One region of the Cronobacter muytjensii ATCC 51329 genome, then DNA from elsewhere that is predicted to be linked to it. Evidence: predicted binding sites of a transcription regulator. Region 1 holds the regulator's gene; each other region holds the start of a gene.
The links. The regulator Fur, encoded in region 1, represses iron uptake genes when iron is present. The targets are predictions, from matches to a motif close to ATAATAATGAGAACNACTATCAA.
Positions count from the first base shown of each region.

Region 2: AFK63_RS08070 (TonB-dependent siderophore receptor) is a predicted target of Fur. The motif match lies at 1,701-1,723, and genes of this name have one in related genera.
Region 3: AFK63_RS07485 (TonB-dependent siderophore receptor) is a predicted target of Fur. The motif match lies at 1,703-1,725, and genes of this name have one in related genera.

Region 1 is NZ_CP012268.1:2,736,034-2,740,268, reverse strand. Features, by position in the region: gene AFK63_RS12680 (beta-N-acetylhexosaminidase) at 1-846, shown strand, start outside; gene AFK63_RS12675 (helix-turn-helix domain-containing protein) at 905-1,516, opposite strand; gene fur (ferric iron uptake transcriptional regulator) at 1,840-2,292, opposite strand; gene fldA (flavodoxin FldA) at 2,582-3,112, opposite strand; gene ybfE (LexA regulated protein) at 3,274-3,555, opposite strand; gene ybfF (esterase) at 3,683-4,235, opposite strand, start outside.
Region 2 is NZ_CP012268.1:1,728,087-1,732,321, reverse strand. Features, by position in the region: gene AFK63_RS08080 (hypothetical protein) at 1-85, shown strand, start outside; gene AFK63_RS08075 (alpha/beta hydrolase-fold protein) at 86-1,636, opposite strand; gene AFK63_RS08070 (TonB-dependent siderophore receptor) at 1,817-3,973, shown strand.
Region 3 is NZ_CP012268.1:1,608,891-1,613,125, reverse strand. Features, by position in the region: gene AFK63_RS07500 (YkgJ family cysteine cluster protein) at 1-171, shown strand, start outside; gene AFK63_RS07495 (YciC family protein) at 196-939, shown strand; gene AFK63_RS07490 (septation protein A) at 993-1,529, shown strand; gene AFK63_RS07485 (TonB-dependent siderophore receptor) at 1,770-3,959, shown strand; gene yciA (acyl-CoA thioester hydrolase YciA) at 4,133-4,235, shown strand, end outside.

The sequences.
Region 1 (4,235 bases):
GCGCACGGCATTGACACCATGCAGGCCTGGCAGGATGGCCTTAAAGATGCGAAAGACGCCAGCGCCTTTGCCACCTCACATGTCAACGTCAACTTCTGGGACACCCTCTACTGGGGCGGTTTTGACAGCGTCAACGACTGGGCCAACAAAGGCTTTCGCGTTGTGGTCTCTAACCCTGATTACGTCTATCTCGATTTCCCGAACGAAGTGAATCCGGCGGAGAGCGGCTACTACTGGGGCACGCGCTTTAGCGACGAGCGTAAAATTTTCAGTTTCGCGCCGGATAACCTGCCGCAAAACGCCGAGACGTCGGTCGATCGCGACGGCAACGCGTTCAGCGCTAAATCCGATAAACCCTGGCCTGGCGCTTATGGGCTCTCGGCACAGCTCTGGAGCGAAGTGGTGCGTACCGATAAGCAGATGGAGTACATGATGTATCCGCGTCTGCTGGCCGTAGCGGAGCGCGCCTGGCACCGTGCCGCATGGGAGCAGGATTATCAGGCGGGGCGCGAGTATAAGGGCGGCGAAACGCATCAGGTCGATATGCAGGCGCTACAACGGGACTGGACGCGTTTTGCGAACCTGCTTGGCCGTCGCGAACTGCCGAAACTTGAGAAAGCGGGCGTGCAGTTCCGTCTGCCGGTGCCGGGCGCACGCGTGAAAGCAGGGGTATTGCAGATGAACATCAGCCTGCCTGGCGTGACGATGGAGTATTCCACTGATGGCGGCGCGCGCTGGCAGCCTTATGACGCCGCGCAACCGCCGCGCGTGACGGGCGAGGTGCAGGTACGCAGCGTAAGCGTGGATGGCAAACGCCACAGCCGGACGGAGCGCGTACAGCCGTAACGCGCTTTTTAAAAAAGCCAGCCTCCGGGCTGGCTTTTACGTGTGTTAAAGCGGTGTCTTACAGCGCCTCTGGCAGATGGTGAACGGCAAGCAGTTTGCCTTTGCTGATTTCAATATGTTTCGCGCTGCGTAGCTGGGACAAGGTTTTCATTACCATACTGCGGGAAAGATTTGTTTTTTTAACAATATAATCGGCGACGTTAATCCGGTTACGCATAAACTCATCCATCGACGCCAGACAATCGATATTGGCTTTAATCATACTGTAGCTGTTTCTGCCCAGCATAATTTCTTCCCGATAGCAAAGCATATTAATTATCCATGAGGACAAAATAAGAAGATGTAACTGGCAATGATTTTTTTCGATTTCCTGCATGAAATAATCAAAAGGAATTAACTGATAATGACATTCTGAATCAGCCTGTAATTTTATGAATTGGGATTTACCTAAATTCCGCGCCAGGCCCAGAACCGAAGGGGCGCTGCATTTTTCCAGCAACAGGCGGTCACTCTGGCGCATCAGAGAAAACTGACCGCCGCGAATGATGCAAATTTCCCCGTCTCGCAACGGGATAAGCGTATTTTTTTCCGCACGAGACCAGTTGCCGTAGCTATTGAAAATATCGGCAATGCGGTAAATCTCAGCAAGAGGTTTAGAGGGTAATACCATATTGGTTACCTTGTTTAAAATAAATTTATGTCGTTGCTGTATCTTAATGGATGCTTTTTTATTGCTGCAATAAGGGGCAGAGAAGAGGGAATGAACAACGGCAATCTTTCGTTGGCTAACCGCTTGACCGATAAAGATATTTATCTTTTCTGAATTTATATTTAATAAAATATATGTGGTTTAATTAAGCATTGTGCGCTGTATTAAAATACACATCTCTGTGTTATTAATCCAAAATGATACATGTGTATTTTCAGCGTCTGGTTTTCAGACAATAAAAAAGCCGACAAACGTCGGCTTTGGATCAGGCGTTATGGCAAGCGTTACTTCTCGCCGACCTCGTGCGCGTGTTCATTCTCGCGGCAGTCGCCATCGGCACAGTGACCATACAGATAGAGGCTGTGGTTGGTCAGGCGGATGCCGTGACGTGTCGCGATTTCACGCTGACGGGCTTCAATAGAGTCATCGCTGAATTCGATCACTTTGCCGCAATCGAGACAGATCAGGTGATCGTGATGATGCTGTTGCGTCAGCTCGAAAACGGATTTACCGCCTTCGAAGTTGTGACGGGTGACGATGCCGGCATCGTCGAACTGGTTCAGTACACGATAGACCGTGGCAAGGCCAATCTCTTCACCCATGTCAATCAGACGCTTATAGAGGTCTTCCGCACTGACATGATGATTGACCGGTTCCTGCAGCACTTCGAGGATTTTTAATCGAGGAAGCGTGACTTTCAGGCCGGCCTTCTTTAATGCGGTATTGTTGTCAGTCATGCGGAATCTGTCCTGTTGCTTAACGACTCGCCCCAGAAGGGAGCGATACATCGGATACGCCGAAGATGAATGCGTCTCATTATAGAACTGACATGCCTAAATGAAAACCGCAAGCGTCCGGCAAAAAAGAGCTTAAAAATCGTGGACCCGCCAGCGTTTTGCACGGGGAGGCCTGATAATTAAGGATGCCATTGTACAGCGTAGTGAGGGAAAGTTAAAAATTTGTAGCAATTATTTTCATTGCTTTTATCTATCAACCGGCGCGGACGGTCGCCCGCGCCGTTTATCATCAGGCGTTGATGATTTCCTGCAGGTGCAGCTCTTCGGAGACCTGTTTCACCCATTTTTCAACGCGTTCCGCCGTCAGCTCCGGCTGGCGATCTTCATCAATTGCGAGGCCGACAAAGTGATCGTCGTCTGCGAGACCTTTGGACGCTTCGAAGTGATAACCCGCCGTCGGCCAGTGGCCAACAATGGTCGCGCCGCGCGGCTCGATAATATCGCGAATGGTGCCCAGCGCGTCGCAGAAGTATTCTGCGTAATCTTCCTGGTCGCCGCAGCCGAACAGCGCGACCAGTTTACCGTTGAAGTCAATTTCTTCCAGCGTCGGGAAAAAGTCGTCCCAGTCGCACTGCGCTTCGCCGTAGTACCAGGTCGGGATGCCAAGCAGAAGAATATCGAACGCTTCCAGATCCTCTTTGCTGCTTTTAGCAATGTCATGCACTTCAGCAACGTCTTTCCCGAGCTGTTTCTGGATAATTTTCGCGATATTTTCGGTATTGCCGGTGTCGCTGCCGAAAAAGATGCCTACGATTGCCATAAGAAGAATAACCTCTTGAATCTAAATGTGATGGTGCTGGCATAACGCCCACAGATAGGGCAATCATAGCAGAACAGGTGAAGGTGCGGAAACGGTATCAGGCGCCGGGTGCACTCTCTGCTACATTGCCCCGTCCTTTTGGGTAAAATTCAGACCAGACCTTACTCCTGCAAGGCTTTCAGCTGAGCGAGGAGCATAGCTTCTATCAGCTCGCTGCGGCTGATATTACGCGCCTGAGCCAGATGGTTCAGCGCGTCCACCGCATCGGCGTTCAGCTTCAATTCCACGCGCTTAAGCCCGCGAACTTTGTCACGCTTAAGCTGGTTGCGCTTATTGATGCGCAGCTGTTCGTCGCGCGACAGCGGATTGGTTTTCGGTCTGCCCGGACGGCGTTCATCCGCGAAAAGATCGAGCGTTGTGCGGTCCGTTTGTTCTTTTGCCATGGTATGAGTATAGACAGGGGAAACAGGCTGCCGGGGCGGGCCCGGCGGTATTTCAGCGCGCCATCATACATCAGGCAGCGAAGCGCGCCAACGCATCCGGCGCGCGACGGCGCCGGTCGGTCTGTTTTTAATCAGTTTCCAGAAAACGCCGGATAGCGCGCAGCACCGCCTGCGGCTTTTCGGCATGCACCCAGTGACCCGCGCCCGCGATAACGTGCGCGCGGGCCTGCGGGAATTGCGCCAGCAGCGCTTCGCGGTGCGCTTCTTCCACATAAGGCGACGCGCCGCCACGGATAAACAGCGCCGGGCCGCGCCAGGCGGGGAGGGGTTCCCAGCCGACAATATGGGCGTATTGATTCCACAGCACCGGCACATTGAAGCGCCAGACGCCATCGACAAACGACTTCAGCAGAAACTGAATCACGCCTTCTTCCGCGATATACTGGCGCATGATATCCGCCGCCTGCTGGCGTGTTGTCGCGCCCGCATCGCTCACCGCGTTGACCGCCGCGAAAATGTCGTCGTGGCGGCGGACCTGATAATCCACTGGCGCGATATCGATAGCCACCAGCTTTTCAATGCGATCTGGCGCCAGCGCCGTTACCGCCATCGCCGCTTTGCCGCCCATCGAATGCCCGATAAGAATCACTTTCTCCAGCCCCAGCGCATCCAGCGTATCG
Region 2 (4,235 bases), 1.0 Mb from region 1:
CGTGTCTGATCTCTTGTCACAAAGCCTGTTTCCGCAGCTCGATAAAAACGCGGGTCCGCTTTACCAGCAGCTGAGCGCGCTGTAATTACTCTGACTCGCCGTGTACGCGGCGAGCCTGAGTGAGATCCAACACGCCCTGCATCATCGCTTCGCACCACGCGGCATAGTCATGTCCGCTCGACCACGGATGAAAACTCACCGCGTAGCCCTTCTCTTTCAGCGTCTGCGCAAATTCCACGGTATTGCGGTAAATACCGCCATCCGGCCCCTGCGTTTCAAACCTCCCTGCCTGTAGCCAGAAACGCACCGGCAGACGCGGCGCACGTTGATATTCGCGCGTCAGCCAGCTCGCGGGCTGCCCTTTCGGCGCCCACCAGTACGATCCTGACAGGCTCAGCACATTACCGAATGCTGCCGGATGGCGCAGCGCCACCCACGACGCCGCCAGCCCGCCGTAGCTGGAGCCGGTGACGATAGTGCGCCGCCCTTGAGGTTCAATACCGCGCGCCCGCAGCCAGGGAAGCAGCTCCAGCGCCATCATGTCGGCGAAATCGCGGTTGGGCGGCAGCTCGTGGCTGCGCCGCGCGAAGTCAAGGCTGTCGATAAATACCACATTCACCGGCGGCAGGCGGTGGTCGGCAATCAGGCGGTCGACCACCGACGCCAGCCGGTAGTCCTCCTGATACGTATTGCCGTCAAAGACCATCAGCGTCCAGCGCGCCGCCTTTGCCGGTCGATAGAGCTGGATATCACGCCGGTTGCCGAGCCGCGCGCTGTCAAACGTATGGCGTGTCAGCGTGCCGTGCCGCACGCCGTTGAGATCCGCCGGTACGCCACACTGACGCCCGCCGCCGAGCGCCAGCAGCGACGCGCGGTTCCAGCGGTCATCCTGGCCTGGGAGAAACTGCCGCGGGTTAAGCGGATCCGCCTGAGCGGTTGCGAGAATAGCGCGGCGTTGTTCGCGCGCCCCGCCATTGGTCTTCGGCACGTCCGGCGCAAGCTTATACTGCATCAGCGTGTCAGCAGGCACCACATAGCTGCGAAACCAGACGTCTGACTGACCAAGCCGGAACAGCGGATCGTGATCGCCGCCAGGGGAGCCGAGAATAAACACGTTACGGCGCGCGCCGCGCCATAAAAACGTGACGCGCCGGTGGTCATTGTCGACCGGCTCCACCAGCGGCGTGCCGCGCGCGGCGATCTGGCGCCAGAACGCCGCGGTGTCGCCGCCTGCCGCGAGGTGGCGCGCCAGCTGTTGGAGCGTCGGACTGACCGGTGCGAGCGGCTGTTCGCGATCGAGCGGCACGGTCTCATGCGCCTGCCAGCGCAGCGACCACGGCGTCCCCGCCTCGCCCTCAAGAATAAGCGTCGATGCCTGCTGCGCCGGCAGCGCAAACAGCAGCGAATGCGCGCCATCCGCCGGGCCGCGCGCGACCAGGGCGCGCAGGTTCTGCTGGCGCGCGTCCGTGAGTTGTGCGCGCTGTGCGCCGGAAAGCGTCGCGGCGACATAGTTTTCCTTCATCACCGGCTGGGTAATACAAACGCGCCCGCGGCGGTCAAACGTGCCGCTCAGTTCCCCGCTCGCCGTTCCCTTCAGGCATGAAGCCGCCTCGCCCGGCAGTGTGCTGACGCCCATCAGCAGGCCAATCACTATCGCAATCCGCTTCACTCGACTCTCCTTAAAATTTGTTAACAACTTAATGCAAATGGTAATGATTTTCAATATCATCGAGCCGTTTGCAGTCGTGTGATTTACGCGCGGTTCGCCGTTGCGCCGCCGCGCAGGTTAATGATGAAGACAAGGAAAACGACAGAAATGGTCTTAAAAAATAATAAGATAATAATCCCCGGCATCCTCAGTCTCGCTGCCGTCGGCAGTAGCGGCGCGCAGGCGGCCACGCCCGGTGAAGAGACAATGGTGGTGACGAACGGCGTGGCGGAAGATCCGCACGCCCCGCTGAAAGGCATGGTCGCCACGAAAACCCTCTCCGCCACCAAAACCAGCGCGGATCTTATTCGCACGCCGCAGTCGGTCTCGGTGGTGACGCGCGATCAGATGACGGCGCTGGATGTCACCTCGGTGTCGCAGGCGTTGCGCTACAGCGCCGGCGCGTTTACCGAATATCGCGGCGGATCCAACCGCAACGATGAAGTGTTTGTGCGCGGCTTCAGCTATGTACCGAAATTTCTGGATGGTCTGAGCTTCGGCGCGACCGCGGGATCACAAACCGGCGTGGTCGACCCGTGGCTGCTGGAACGGGTTGAACTGGTGCGCGGCCCGGCATCGGTGCTGTTCGGTCAGGTCAACCCCGGCGGGCTTATCAGCATGACAAGCAAGCGGCCATCCCGCGAGGCGGCGCAACAGGTGCAACTGCGCACCGGCAATCACCGGCTGGCGGAGGGCGCGTTTGACGTGGGCGGCGCGCTGGATGACGACGGCCGTGTGCTGTGGCGCCTCAACGGCCTGGGCCGCGCACAGCGCAACGAGGTGGAAGATTATAAAGAGTCCCGCGTGGCAATCGCGCCCGCCCTCACCTGGTACGCTAACGATCAGACGCGCTTCACGCTGCTGACGAGCTACCAGAAAGATCCCGATGCGGGCTATCGCAATTTCCTGCCCGCTTACGGTACCGCAAAACCAACGCCTGACGGGCGCACCATTGCGCGCGATTTCAACGTCAGCGATCCGGATTACGACACCTCGCGCCGCGAGCAAACCTCCGTGGGTTACGAGCTGGAGCATCAGCTTAACGACGCCGTCACCCTGCGCCAGAATGCCCGCTACAGTCATATTACCCAGGAGTATCGCTATCTGGTCTATGTGAACAGCGCCGCCAGTTCGACCGTGTTACAGCGCCGTCCGCAGCATGAACAGCGCGACACAAAAGAGTTCGGTCTGGATAACCAGCTGGAAGCCCGGTTTGATACCGCCGATATCAGCCATACGCTGTTGACCGGGTTCGACTATAAGCAGAGCCGCGACCACCAGCGCCTCGCGCGCGACAGCGGCGCCCGCTACAACCTGGACTGGACCCGCCCTGTCTATGGCCTCGACATCAGCGACAGCGCGTTGACGCCGACCACTAACGAACAGCAGGATCTCGATCAGATGGGCCTCTATCTCCAGGATCAACTGAGCTGGAACCGATGGGAACTGTTGCTTTCGGGCCGCTATGACGTTTCAGAGGTGCGCACCGCCGATCTGCTGGACAACACCTCGACGCAGCAGAACGACAATAAATTCACCTGGCGCACCGGCCTGCTCTACGCCTTTGACTTCGGCCTGTCGCCTTACCTCAGTTACAGCACCTCGTTTGAGCCGAATCTGCAAACCAACCGCGCTGCCGGCACCGCGCCATTTAAACCGATGGAGGGCAAGCAGACGGAAGTGGGCCTGAAATATCAGCCGACCGACAGCGTGCTGATGTCGCTTGCGCTGTACGATTTGAAACAGACCAACGTGGCGACGTACAACAGCACGCAGGGCTATTTCGAAAATGCAGGCGAAGTGGAGTCAAAAGGCGTCGAAACCGAACTGCACGCCACGCTTGCACAGCACCTGAACCTGATCGCTTCCTATACCTATACCGATGCCGAAAACGTCAGTACTACCGTGGCGGGCACCGAAGGCAAAACCCCTGCGCGTATTCCGGCGCATATGGCCTCAGCCTTCGCCAGCTATACGCTGCCCGGCGGCGCGTTAAGAGGGCTCACCGCCGGCGCGGGCGTGCGTTACATTGGTACCAGCTATGGCGATGCGAAAAACACTTTCAAAGTACCGTCGGTCGATCTTTATGACGCCATGCTCCGCTACGACCTCGGCGAACTCAATGGCCAGTTGAAAGGCGCCGCGCTGCAAATGAACGTCAACAACCTCGCGGATAAGAAATATGTCTCCGCCTGCGCGTCGGATACCGCGTGCTTCTATGGCGTGGGCCGGACAGTCACCGCCACCGTCAGCTACGCCTGGTAAAACGGTTTTTTATGCATAACACCGGCCCGGTTCGCCGGGTCGGTGTTTTTTTATGCACTTAATATCAATACTTAAGTTAAATTTTCTTTAGCATCCCCCGCCCGCTCATAATGATCAGTTTTTATTCAGTCTTGCGGATTGTTGCGGCAATACCGTTTCACTTCACTATTTAAGAAAAATCGTTCTCCTTTTGGATTAAGTTTTTACTTAATAACTGGCATGTGATTATTGCAGAACACAGTAATGGGGACTATATAGTTCA
Region 3 (4,235 bases), 1.1 Mb from region 1:
CCGTGTCGGGAATTTGCGATGTCCGGCGAAGGCGGCGTGGTGAACGAGGCGTGTAATCGCGCCCGCGCCCGCTATGGCCTGCCCCCGCTTCCTGACAATTCCTTACCTGTAGCGCCCCTTTACAGCGCTGCCACTGCGCCATCATCCAGGGTACAATTGCCGGCGGAATAACATCTGCCAACCCAAGGAGAGTGCATGTCTATCACGGCAAAATCCGTTTACCGTGACACGGGTAATTTTTTCCGCAATCAGCTGGTGACCATCCTGCTGATTGCGCTGCTTTGCGCCTTTATTTCTATGATCCTCGGTCGCGCCTTCACGCCGGACGCGGATCAACTGGCAATGCTGAGCGAGGGTGATGCGCTGAGCAACAGTGCCAGCCTGTTTGAGCTGGTGCAAAATATGACGCCGGAACAGCAGCAGGTGCTGCTGAAAGCCTCCGCTGCCTCGACGTTTTCCGGCATGTTCGGCAATACACTGTTGGTGGGCGGCGTTCTGCTGCTGATCCAGGCGGTCTCCGCCGGACAGAGCGTCAGCGCGCTGCGCGCGATTGGCGCCGCCGCACCGCTGCTGCCTCGCTTATTCATCCTGATCTTCCTGACCACCTTTCTGGTGCAGATGGGTATTATGCTGGTGGTGGTGCCGGGCGTGATCCTTGCGATTTTACTGTCGCTGGCGCCAGTGATGATGGCGCAGGATAAAGCGGGCATTTTCGGTTCGATGCGCAGCAGTATGCGGCTTGCGTGGCGCAATATGCGCCTGGTGGCGCCTGCTGTGCTGCTGTGGTTGCTGGCCCGTACCGCCCTGCTGCTGTTTACGCCTGCCTTTGCCGCGCTGACGCCGCAAATCGGCGCGGTGGTTGCCGGCACTTTCAGCAACCTGCTGACGGCGCTGCTGCTCATTTATTTATTCCGGTTATATATGCTTATCCGGGAATGACCCTTTTGCCCACGGGCGGTGGTCGCACGTGGGCCTTCTGATGGAACCGATGTATGAAGCAGTTACTCGATTTTTTGCCGCTGATTGTTTTTTTTGTCGTCTATAAATTGCATGACATTTTCTGGGCGACCGCGGCGCTGATCGTCGCCACTGCGCTGGCGGTTATCTACAGCTGGTATAAATACCGCAAGGTCGAAAAAATGACGCTGGTGACCTTCGTGCTGGTCGCGGTATTCGGCGGGCTGACTATCTATTTCCACAATGCGGAGTTTATTAAGTGGAAAGTGACCATTATTTACGCCCTGTTTGCGGGTGCGTTGCTGATTGGGCAGTGGGTGATGAAAAAGCCGCTGATCCAGAGCATGTTGGGTAAAGAGATAACCCTGCCCGCGCAGGCGTGGTCGCGCCTCAATCTCGCCTGGGCGATGTTTTTCATCTTCTGCGGCCTGTTGAATATCTATGTCGCCTTCTGGCTGCCGGAGGCGGTTTGGATGAATTTTAAAGTATTTGGCATTCCGGGCCTGACGCTGGTATTTACCCTGCTGAGCGGCGTTTACATCTACCGTCACATGCCGCAGGAAGAAAAATAACGCTTCCCGGTACGCCAAATATGCAACGCCCCCGCGGTCATTCCCCGGGGGCTTTTTTATGCGCGTTTTTCCAGACTGGCTATCTTCCCGTTTTCACTATGCGCTTCTTTATTACGCGCACACATTTAGAGCAAATGTGGAGAAATCATGGAGATTCCCCTCAACCTGTTGTAATGATAATTGTTATCATTATCATGCCGTTTTGCGATAACATTTCTACACAAAATGGAATAATTGATAATGTTTGAAAAAAAGCATGACATTCGCAAGCCACTGGCGCTGGCGGTGGCCTCACTTCTCGGGAGCGGAGCCTGGGCCGCGCAGGCGGCGGATGTGGACGACGGCGATGTAATGGTCGTTCAGGCCACCGCAGAGCAGGCGCTGAAGCAGCAGCCCGGCGTTTCTGTTATTACCGCGGATGACATCGAAAAAGACCCGCCGGTCAACGACCTTTCAGACATTATTCGCAAAATGCCCGGCGTTAACCTGACCGGCAACAGCGCCAGCGGCAGCCGCGGCAATAACCGCCAGATTGACATTCGCGGCATGGGCCCGGAAAACACATTAATTCTGGTCGATGGTGTCCCGGTTACCTCACGTAACGCCGTGCGCTACAGCTGGCGTGGTGAGCGCGATACACGAGGCGACACCAACTGGGTGCCTGCCGAGATGGTGGAGCGCATCGAAGTGCTGCGCGGCCCTGCGGCGGCGCGTTACGGCAGCGGCGCGGCAGGCGGCGTGGTAAATATCATCACCAAACGCCCGACCAACGACTGGCACGGCTCGCTCTCACTTTTCACCAACCAGCCTGAAAATGACAAAGAAGGCGCTACCCGACGCGCCAACTTCAGCCTGAGCGGCCCACTGGCAGGCGACGCGCTGACCATGCGCCTTTACGGCAATCTGAACAAAACCGATGCCGACGATTACGACATCAACACTGCGCAGAATGGCTCTTACGCCGCCGGGCGCGAAGGGGTGCGCAATAAAGATATCAACAGCGTGGTTTCCTGGAAGATAACGCCGGAGCAGATCCTGGATTTTGAATACGGCTACAGCCGCCAGGGCAACATCTACGCGGGCGACACCCAGAACAGTAACAGCAATGTCAGCCCTGACGGTCTCGTCCCTTCGCTCTACGGCCACGAAACCAACCGGATGTATCGCCAGAGCTACGGCATTACCCATAACGGCATCTGGGACTGGGGCCAGTCGAAAACCGGCTTCTATTACGAAAAAACCAACAATACGCGTCTTCAGGAAGGGACGACGGGCCGCGTCGAAGGCATGATCACCGATGAGAAATACAGCACCAGCCGGCTCGAAAACTATCGCGCCAGCAGCGAAATCAACGTGCCGCTGAGTCTGCTGGTGGATCAGACCATGACGCTGGGTGCGGAATGGGATCGTGAAGAGCTCAACGACCCGGCATCCATGCAGGCGACCAACGTCAATAACACCACAATTGGCGACGTTTCCGGCGACGCGTCCTCGCGCAGCAGTAAAAACAGCGCGACCCTCGGTGCCGTCTATTTTGAAGACAATATCGATGTCCTGCCCGGTACCGTCGTCATCCCCGGGCTGCGTTACGACCATCATAACCAGTTCGGCGGCAACTGGAGCCCAAGCCTCAACCTCTCCCAGGAGCTGGGCGATAATGTGAAGCTGAAGGCTGGTATCGCCCGCGCGTTTAAAGCACCGAACCTCTATCAGTCGAGCAAAGGCTACCTGCTCTCCACGCGCGGCAACGGCTGTCCGATTGGCGTGAGCGGCAGCTGCTATCTGCTCGGCAATGAAGATCTGAAGCCGGAAATCAGCATCAACAAAGAGATCGGTCTGGAATTCACCAAAGAGGGTTTTGACGCAGGGATCACCTGGTTCCGTAACGACTACCAGAACAAGATAGTCTCAGGCGACAAGGTGATTGGCTACGCATCCAATGGCAACAATATCCTTCGCTGGGAAAACGGCGGTAAAGCCGTAGTGGAAGGCCTCGAAGGCAATCTGACTATTCCGGTGCTGAAAGACGCGCTGAACTGGCGCACCAACGCCACTTATATGATCAAATCGGAAACCAAAAAGAACGGCAATCCGCTGTCGGTTATCCCGAAATATACCGTCAACACTATGCTCGACTGGCAGGTGAACGACAAAATTTCCACTAATCTCAACTGGACGTTCTATGGCCGTCAGAAGCCGCGTCAGGCGGCAGAAATTCGCCTTGAGGATGGCGGCAACCTTTCCCACAAGGAAGTTGGCGCGTACTCCATTGTCGGCGTGGGCGTGAACTATGCGCTGACCAAAAATCTGCGTCTGAACGGCGGCGTCAGCAACCTGTTCGATAAAACGCTGTATCGTGAAAACGAAGGCGCTTCCACATACAACGAACCGGGCCGCGCCTACTACGCGGGCGTCACGATGACCTTCTGAAAGGTAACGGGGAGGCACGCCTCCCCTTTTCGCTGTCACAAGATAGCACCTGTTCCTGCCTGCTTTTCCCGCCTTCACCCTGTCGCTGCCAGTGGTATGATACGTTCGCACCGCGCCCTTCGGCTTTGCCCGCGTGCGGAACGATAACCTGAAAACAACAACTGAGAAGCCCCATGACGACAGAGCAAGCCACCCCGCAAGGTGAACTGGTTTTACGTACCCTGGCCATGCCCGCTGATACCAACGCCAACGGCGATATCTTTGGCGGCTGGTTGA